DNA from 2 places in the Mesorhizobium sp. P2_A12 genome. Region 1 is predicted to be linked to the other one. Evidence: riboswitches for the same ligand, from Rfam matches in the RefSeq annotation. Region 1 holds a riboswitch; the other holds the start of a gene.
What was found. Region 1 has a riboswitch for S-adenosylmethionine ahead of AC1DZU_RS27945 (O-succinylhomoserine sulfhydrylase). Riboswitches for the same ligand answer to the same signal wherever they lie in the genome.

Region 1 (4,415 bases):
CAGGCGAAGCGAACATGTCGCACACCATAGCCAATCTCGAACACCACCACTTCAAATATGCGGCCTTCCGCCAGCCGGGCGACGTGCATGTGCACATGTTCGGAACGGCGACGCTGTCCTTTGCCGACGGCATCAAGACCGAGGCCGGCGATGTGTTCGAGATCGAGGCCAAGGATTTTGGCCTGCCGCTGCGCAACCCACTCGAGATCGAGCAGCCGGTGAAGGTGGCGGTGAAGGCGCTTTGACAGCACGACCTCCCCCACGAGTGGGGGAGATCGGCCGTTCGAAGCTCAATAAATATCGAAGTCGAAGTACTTGGCCTGGATCTTCTTGTAGGTGCCGTCGGCGACGATGGCGTCTATTGCCGCATTGAGCTTGTCGCGCAGCGCGGTGTCTTCTAGGCGAACGGCAATGCCGGCCTGGGTCTCCGTGCCCTTGACGTCGCCGACCAGCTTGCAGCAGCCGTCGCTTGCCTTCTTCAACCAGTCCACCAGCACGAATTTGTCAGAGATGACGGCATCGAGACGGCCGTTCGTCAGATCGGTGATCGCCTCTTCCTGGGTCGGGTAGAGTTTCGCCTCCGCGCCAGCCTTGCCATAGACATTCTGGGCATAGTCGGCCTGCGTGGTCGAGGCCTGGGCGCCGACCGTCTTGCCGGCAAGGGCCGCCGGTTCGGTCGAGGTGAGTTCGGTATCCTTCGGCGCCACCAGCGCGAGCGGAGTCGTATAGTATTTGTTGGTGAAGGAGACCTGCTTCTTGCGTTCCTCGGTGATGCTCATCGAGGCGATGATGGCATCGAATTTCTTGGCCTGCAGGGCGGGGATGATGCCGTCCCAGTCCTGGGTGACGATCTCGCACTCGACCTTCATCTGCGCGCACAGCGCATTGGCGATGTCGATATCGAAGCCGACGACCTTGCCGTCCGGGGTGATGGTGTTGAACGGCGGATAGGCACCCTCGGTGCCGATCTTCAGTTTCTCAGCAGCCTGCGCCGACAGAGAGCCGGCCGCCATCAGCAACACGGCAGCACCTGCTGCCGATATGATCCATTTTGAAATCCGCATTTTCTTGGTTCCCCTTGAACGCCGCCAGCTTGGCGACCAGAAAGCCAGCCAAGCATGACGAGCCATCGCAGGCAAGTGTATTGCCCGACGGGAATTGGGTTCAGCGCGCTGGGCGGAAATGCTTGGACAGCTTCAGGCCTTGCGCCTGGTAGTTGGAGCCGAGATCGGTGCCGTAGAGCGCCTGCGGCCGCTTCAGCATATGCTCGTAGACCAGCCGGCCGACGATCTGGCCATGGTCGAGGATGAACGGCACTTCGTGGCTGCGCACTTCGAGCACTGCGCGACTGCCGGTGCCGCCCGACGCCGAATGGCCGAAACCCGGATCGAAGAAGCCGGCATAGTGGACGCGGAACTCGCCGACCAGCGGATCGAACGGGGTCATCTCGGCGGCGTAGAGCGGCGGCACATGCACCGCTTCCTGGCTGACGAGGATGTAGAATTCATCGGGATCGAGCACCAGTTCGCCGGCGCCGCTCTTGTGGATCGGCTCCCAGAAGTCGACCACCTCTTGTGCTGCGCGCTTGTCGACATCGACGAGACCGGTGTGATGCTTGCCCCGATAGCCGACCAGGCCGTTCTGATCGCCGTTGAGATCTATCGACAGTGCGATGCCGCCGCCGGAAATGTTCGGCGGCTCGGTTGCGACCAGCATCTCGGCGCGATGCAGGTCATGCAGCTCGGCTTCCGAGAGCAGTGCATTGCCGGTGCGGAAACGGATCTGGGACAGACGCGAACCGGTACGCACGACGATCGGAAAGGTGCGCGGGCTGACCTCGAGATAGAGTGGGCCGTGATAGCCGGCGGCGATCTTGTCGAACTCGTGGCCGCGATCGGTCATGACGCGGGTGAAGATGTCGAGCCGCCCGGTCGAACTCTTCGGATTGGCCGAGGCCGAAATGTCCGCCGGCAATGCCAGGCTTTCAAGCAAGGGCACGATATAGACGCAGCCGGTCTCCAGCACCGCGCCCTCGGCAAGATTGATCTCGTGCAGCTGCAGCCGATCGAGCTTTTCGGAAACCTTGTGGTTGGGGCCCGGCAGGAACGAGGCCCGCACCCGCCAGGCCTTGTCGCCGAGTCTGAGATCAAGGCTCGCCGGCTGGATCTGGTCGGCATCGAACGCGCGCCGCGACTTCAGCGCGCCGGACTGGAACAGCGCCGAAATGTCCTGATCGGGAAGAATGCCTGTCTGCCGCAAGGCTCAGCTCCTGTGCCGCTGGTACAAACCTCTTAATCAAGCCGGCAATTGACGCAAGCGTGGCGCGGGTCTAAAGGGTCGTTATCCCGTGGTGATTTGGCCGGTCGGCTTGCAGCCACGTTAAACAAGTCGCTAAAGGACCGTCGGGCCGCAAGGCCGTATGGACCGGTTGCGACTTTCGCGGCCGGTTTTTTTGTGTCTGGAACAAAAGCGATGAGCACCAAGAAGCGTAACTGGAAGCCTCAAACGACACTCGTGCATAGCGGGACCCTGCGTTCCGGTTTCGGCGAAACCTCCGAAGCGATGTACCTGACCCAGGGCTATGTCTACGAAACGGCGCAGGCCGCCGAAGCCCGCTTCAAGGGCGAGGAGCCGGGATTCATCTACTCGCGCTACGCCAACCCGACCGTCGACATGTTCGAAAAGCGCATGTGCGCGCTCGAAGGCGCCGAGGACGCGCGCGCCACCGCATCCGGCATGGCCGCGGTGACGGCCTCGCTGTTGTGCAGCGCCAAGGCCGGCGATCATATCGTGGCAGCACGCGCGCTGTTCGGCTCCTGCCGCTGGGTGGTCGAGACGCTGGCGCCGAAATATGGCATCGAGGCGACGCTGGTCGACGGCACCGACATCGCCAACTGGGAAAAGGCGGTCAAGCCGAACACCAAGCTGTTCTTCCTGGAAAGCCCGACCAACCCGACGCTGGAAGTGGTCGACATAGCCGCGGTTGCCGCGCTTGCCAATTCGATCGGTGCGCGGCTGATCGTCGACAATGTCTTTGCCACGCCCCTGCAGCAGAAGCCGCTGCAGCTCGGTGCGCACATCGTCGTCTACTCGGCGACCAAGCATATTGACGGCCAGGGCCGCTGTCTCGGCGGCGTCATCCTGTCGGACAAGAAGTGGATCGACGAGAACCTGCACGACTATTTCCGCCACACTGGCCCCAGCCTGTCGCCGTTCAATGCCTGGACGCTGCTGAAGGGGCTGGAGACGCTGCCGCTGCGCGTGCGCCAGCAGACGGAAAGCGCAGGCAGGATCGCGGATTTCTTGGCCGAGCGGCCCGAAATCGCCCGCGTCATCTATCCCGGCCGTGCCGACCACCCACAGGCGGCCATCGTCAAGAAGCAGATGTCGGGCGGCTCGACGCTGATCTGCCTGGACGTCAAGGGCGGCAAGCAGGCGGCCTTCGCCTTGCAGAACGCGCTCGACATCGTGCTGATCTCCAACAATCTCGGCGATGCCAAGAGCCTGATCACCCATCCGGCGACGACGACGCACAAGAATCTGAGCGACGAGGCGCGTGCCGAACTCGGCATCGGGCCGGGCACGCTCAGGCTGTCGGTCGGCCTGGAGGATACCGACGATCTTCTGGAAGACATCGAACAGGCGCTGAAGTCGGCAAAGTAAAAGGCCTTTGGCCATCAGGCGCCGGACGGCGTCTCTTCCAGCTCGGCTGCCTTGGTGCCGATGGTCATCGCGTTGCCGCGCCAGTCGACGGCGCCACCCAGCCAGCCGCGCGCCCACATCGCCGGCAGGATCAGGTCGCGCAACATGATCGCCGCGACCATGCGCGGCGACAGGTACCAGCCCTTGGACCAGGCCAGGGCGCATTCCGGAAGGTAGAAGGCCGCCAGCACGGCAATGGCGATTGCCCAGATGCTGACGCCGGCGCTTGCCGCCGCCAACAGCGCGAGTGCCAGCGGCACAACTGCCCCGGTCAGGATTTCGGGTGCGAAAAACCATGGGAAGGTGACGCGGCGCAGGCGCGCCCAACGGGCCTGACGCGACCAGATCTCGTCAAAGGTGCGCCGGCCGAGCGGTTGCTCGAAGGGCGCGGCGACGAGATTGACGCGCAGGCCAAGGCCATTGACCAGCTTGGTCGCGGCAGCGTCCTCGGCGATCTCGGCGGCGAGCGCACGGATGCCACCACTGGCGTCGAGCATCGGCTTGTTCCAGAGCATGCTCTTGCCCTGGGCAAAGCCGAGGCCAAGCGCCTCGCCAGCATATTGCCAGCGCGCTTGCAGCGTGTTGAGGAAAGCGCATTCGACCTCGGCCCAGAAGCCAGCGGGCCGCGAGCCTATCGGCGTCGAGCAGACAAGGCCGGTGTCGGGCCGCCATGCAGCCATCAGGTGCTGCACGTAGTCTCTCGGCATCAACAC
Region 2 (4,415 bases), on a different contig from region 1:
GGCGCGCCGGACCGGGCCGAGACGATGGCGATGATGAAAAGCCACTGGCCAGCAGGCTGAAGAACCGATCTATGCCTTCGCCGGGTGCTCGACCGCCTGACGGCCGAAATCGGGGACGTCGATGTCCTGGCCGGCCTCGATGATCGAGCGGCGCACAGCGCGGGTGCGGGTGAACAGATCGAACAGCTTTTCGCCGTCGCCCCAGCGGATCGCCCGCTGCAGCGACGCCAGATCTTCCGAGAACCGCGCCAGCATTTCAAGGATGGCGTCCTTGTTGTGCAGGCAGACGTCGCGCCACATGGTCGGATCCGAGGCGGCGAGACGGGTGAAATCGCGAAAACCTGAAGCCGAATATTTGATCACTTCGGACTTTGTCACCGACTGCAGATCGTCGGCGGTGCCGACGATGTTGTAGGCAATGATGTGCGGCAGGTGCGAGACGATGGCCAGCGTCATGTCGTGATGCTGCGGATCCATGGTGTCGATGTTGGCGCCGCAACGGCGCCAGAATTCCGACAGCCTCTCCAGCGCATCCGGGTCGGTGTCGGGCAGCGGGGTGAAGATGCACCAGCGATTGTCGAACAGGTCGGCGAAACCGGCATCGGGGCCGGATTTTTCCGTGCCCGCCAGGGGGTGGCCCGGAATGAAATGCACGCCATCGGGCACATAGGGCTGCATCTGCGCGATGACTGATGCCTTGGTCGAGCCGACATCGGTGAGGATCGCGCCCTGCTTCAGTGCCGGCGCGATTTCCTCGGCCACAGCGCCCGACGAGCCGACCGGCACCGAGACAATGACCAGATCGGCATCGCGGACCGCTTCTTTCGCATCGGTGGTGTAGGAGGAGCCGAGCCCAAGCTCTTGCGCCCGCGCCAGCGTCGCGGCACTGCGGGTCGAGATGGCGACGTGGCGGGCGAGGCCCTCGCGGCGGATGACGCGGGCCAGCGACGAGCCGATCAGGCCGATGCCGACCAGCGCGATCTTTTCAAACATCGGTGATGTCATGGTGTTCTAGCTTTTCAGGAAAGTCGTGAGAGCGGCGACAACGCCGCGATTGGCCTCTTCGGTGCCGACGGTCATGCGCAGCGCGTTGGGGAAGCCGTAGCCGGAAACGCGCCGCAGGATATAGCCGCGCGCCGTCAGATAATCGTCCGCCGCGGCAGCCGAATATTTCTGGTCGTTGGGAAAATGGATCAGAATGAAATTGCCGACGCTTGGCGTCACCCGCAGCCCGAGCTTGCCAAACTCCTCGCTCAGCCATGTGAGCCACGTTTCGTTGTGCATCACGCTGCGTTGGACGTGGTCGCGGTCACGGATCGCGGCGATGCCGGCCTCGATCGCCGTCGCATTGACGTTGAAAGGGCCACGCACACGGTTGATGGCATCGACGATGTGCATCGGCGCGTACATCCAGCCGATCCGCGCCCCGCCGAGGCCGATCTTGGAGAAGGTGCGGGTCATCACCACGTTCTCGGCGCCGCCGACCAGTTCGATGCCGGCTTCATAATCGTTGCGGCGGACATATTCGGCGTAAGCCGCGTCGAGCACCAGAAGCACATTTCTGGGCAGGCCGGCATGCAGGCGGCGCACTTCCTGGAACGGCACATAGGTCCCGGTCGGGTTGTTGGGATTGGCAAGGAACACGATTTTCGTGCGCGGTGTGACCGCGGCCAGCATCGCATCGATGTCGGCACACTCATCGGTCTCCTTGACCGCGACCGGAGTGGCGCCGGCCGACTGGATGTAGATCTTGTAGACCATGAAGGCGTGTTCGGTGAAAATCGCCTCGTCGCCGGGAGCGAGATAGGTCTGCGCCAAAAGGCCGAGAATTTCGTCGGAGCCGTTGGAACAGATGATGTTCTGCGGATTGAGACCATGCACCTCGGCGATCGCCTCACGCAGCCGCCTGGCGGTGCCGTCGGGATAGACGTCGAGCTTCGCAGCAATCTCCCGCGCTGCCTCGATTGCCTTCGGCGACGGACCGAGCGGGTTCTCGTTCGACGACAGTTTGAACACCTTGGCGACACCGGCGGGCGCCGTGCTCTTGCCCGGCACATAGGCGTCGATATCCATGATGCCCGCGCGCGGGGTTGGACGTGCCTTGTCCGGTGTCTGGCTCATGTCGTAAAATCCGTCGAGACCGCTTCCGCCTGGAAGCCGCAGCGGAAATACAAGCCACGGCTCGCAATGTCGAGAGGTGGCAGCCTCTGGACTACGGCTGGCCGTTGACGCCGGCGTGCCGCAGTCCTAGAAGGGGTGAGAACTTCCGTGGTGATTTGGCCGGTCGGCTTGCAGCCACGTTAAACAACTTGCTAAAGGGCCGTTTGCATCCTGTAACCGGCTTTGCGACTGCAATGCCGGTTTTTTTGTTGTCCGTGCCGGCCGGACACCGCATTGGCCTCCAATTTCGAAAGCACCGTGCGGATTCAAAGTGTGAGATGGATGCAATGGCCGCTCTGCGCGCTGGAAAAACCAACAACGAGGCTGATCAGCCGTCGAGCCCGGTGCTGCGCTTTGGGCCCGACAAGCCGCTCAAGCTCGATGCCGGCACACTGCTGTCGCCGTTCCAGATCGCCTACCAGACCTACGGCACGCTGAACAACGCCCGTTCCAACGCCATCCTCGTCTGCCATGCGCTGACCGGCGACCAGCATGTCGGCAGCACCAATCCGGTGACCGGCAAACCGGGCTGGTGGGAAGTGCTGATCGGCCCCGGCAAGATCATCGACACCAGTCGTTTCTTCGTCATCTGCTCCAACGTCATTGGTGGCTGCCTGGGCTCGACCGGCCCGGCCTCGACCAATCCCGCCACCGGCAAGCCCTATGGGCTCGACCTGCCGATCATCACCATCCGCGACATGGTGCGCGCCCAGCAGATGCTGATCGACCATTTCGGCATCGAAAAACTGTTTTGCGTCCTCGGCGGCTCGATGGGCGGCATGCAGGTGCTGGAATGGGCGTCGAGCTATCCGGAGCGCGTCTTCTCGGCTCTGCCGATTGCCACCGGCGCGCGCCATTCCTCACAGAACATCGCCTTCCATGAGGTTGGCCGGCAAGCCGTGATGGCCGATCCGGACTGGCACGGCGGCAAATATTTCGAGCACGGCAAACGCCCGGAAAAGGGCTTGGCGGTGGCGCGCATGGCCGCCCACATCACCTATCTGTCGGAAGCCGCCCTGCACCGGAAGTTCGGCCGCAATCTGCAGGATCGCGAGGCGCTCACCTTCGGCTTCGACGCCGACTTCCAGATCGAGAGCTATCTGCGCCACCAGGGCATGACTTTCGTCGACCGCTTCGATGCCAATTCCTATCTCTACATGACGCGATCGATGGACTATTTCGACCTCGCCGCCGACCATGGCGGCCGGCTGGCGGATGCGTTCGCCGGTACGAAAACCCGCTTCTGCCTGGTGTCCTTCACCTCGGATTGGCTGTTTCCGACCGAAGAGAGCCGCTCGATCGTGCATGCGCTCAATGCGGCCGGCGCGTCGGTGTCCTTTGTCGAGATCGAGACCGATCGCGGCCACGACGCCTTCCTGCTCGACGAGCCGGAACTGTTTGCCGCCATCAATGGCTTCATCGGCTCCGCGGCGCGGGCGCGAGGGCTCAGCGCATGACCCCGGAAAGTTACAGACTTTCCGGATCGGGATCATGCGCCAAGCAGGAGGCGAAGCCATGAACGTCACCCGCAACCAGCGCGTCGACCTCGAAGTCGTCGCCAACCTCATCCCGCCACAGTCGCGCGTGCTCGACGTCGGTTCGGGCGATGGCTCACTGCTCGAATTGCTGCAGGACACCAAACAGGTCGACGGCCGCGGCCTTGAACTGTCGCAGCGTGGCGTCAACGAATGCGTGGCACGCGGCTTGAGCGTCATTCAGGGCGACGCCGACAAAGATCTCGAGTTCTATCCCGACAAGGGCTTTGACTTCGTCGTCCTGTCGCAGACCTTGCAGGCCACCCGCAACCCGAAGCTGGTTCTCAAGGAACTGCTCAGGATCGGCAATCGCGCCATCGTGTCCTTCCCCAATTTCGGCCATTGGCGGGTCCGCATGTCGTTGTTCCTCAATGGCCGCATGCCGGTGACCACGGACCTGCCCTATTCCTGGTACGACACGCCCAACATCCATTTCTGCACCATCCGCGACTTCGTCAATCTGTGCGACGAGCTTGGCGCCACCGTGGAAAAAGCAACCGCGCTCGACGCCAATGGCCAGAAGATCGGCCTGTCGATGCCATGGTGGTTCTGGAACTTCTTCGGCCAGCAGGCGGTGTTCTTGCTGAAACGGTAATCTCGCTGCTCTATCTCTTCGTTTGGACGCAATTCCCTCAGGGAAAGCGCTACGCGCTTTTCCTGTCGACTTCACGCTGGGTCAAGGACATCCGTGGCCATATGCGGATGTTCTACGCCGTCAAC

Region 2: it holds a riboswitch for S-adenosylmethionine, as region 1 does, so the genes downstream of both, metX (homoserine O-acetyltransferase MetX) here and AC1DZU_RS27945 (O-succinylhomoserine sulfhydrylase) in region 1, are expected to answer to the same signal.

The regions. Positions count from the first base shown of each region.
Region 1 is NZ_JBFUCU010000017.1:45,376-49,790, reverse strand. Features, by position in the region: gene araD1 (AraD1 family protein) at 1-245, shown strand, start outside; gene AC1DZU_RS27955 (ABC transporter substrate-binding protein) at 291-1,064, opposite strand; gene AC1DZU_RS27950 (2'-deoxycytidine 5'-triphosphate deaminase) at 1,165-2,259, opposite strand; SAM riboswitch at 2,338-2,415, shown strand; gene AC1DZU_RS27945 (O-succinylhomoserine sulfhydrylase) at 2,473-3,663, shown strand; gene AC1DZU_RS27940 (ceramide glucosyltransferase) at 3,678-4,415, opposite strand, start outside.
Region 2 is NZ_JBFUCU010000019.1:39,036-43,450, forward strand. Features, by position in the region: gene AC1DZU_RS28885 (sugar kinase) at 1-60, shown strand, start outside; gene AC1DZU_RS28890 (prephenate/arogenate dehydrogenase family protein) at 70-1,005, opposite strand; gene hisC (histidinol-phosphate transaminase) at 1,012-2,121, opposite strand; SAM riboswitch at 2,259-2,336, shown strand; gene metX (homoserine O-acetyltransferase MetX) at 2,448-3,617, shown strand; gene metW (methionine biosynthesis protein MetW) at 3,676-4,290, shown strand; gene AC1DZU_RS28910 (DUF1330 domain-containing protein) at 4,362-4,415, opposite strand, start outside.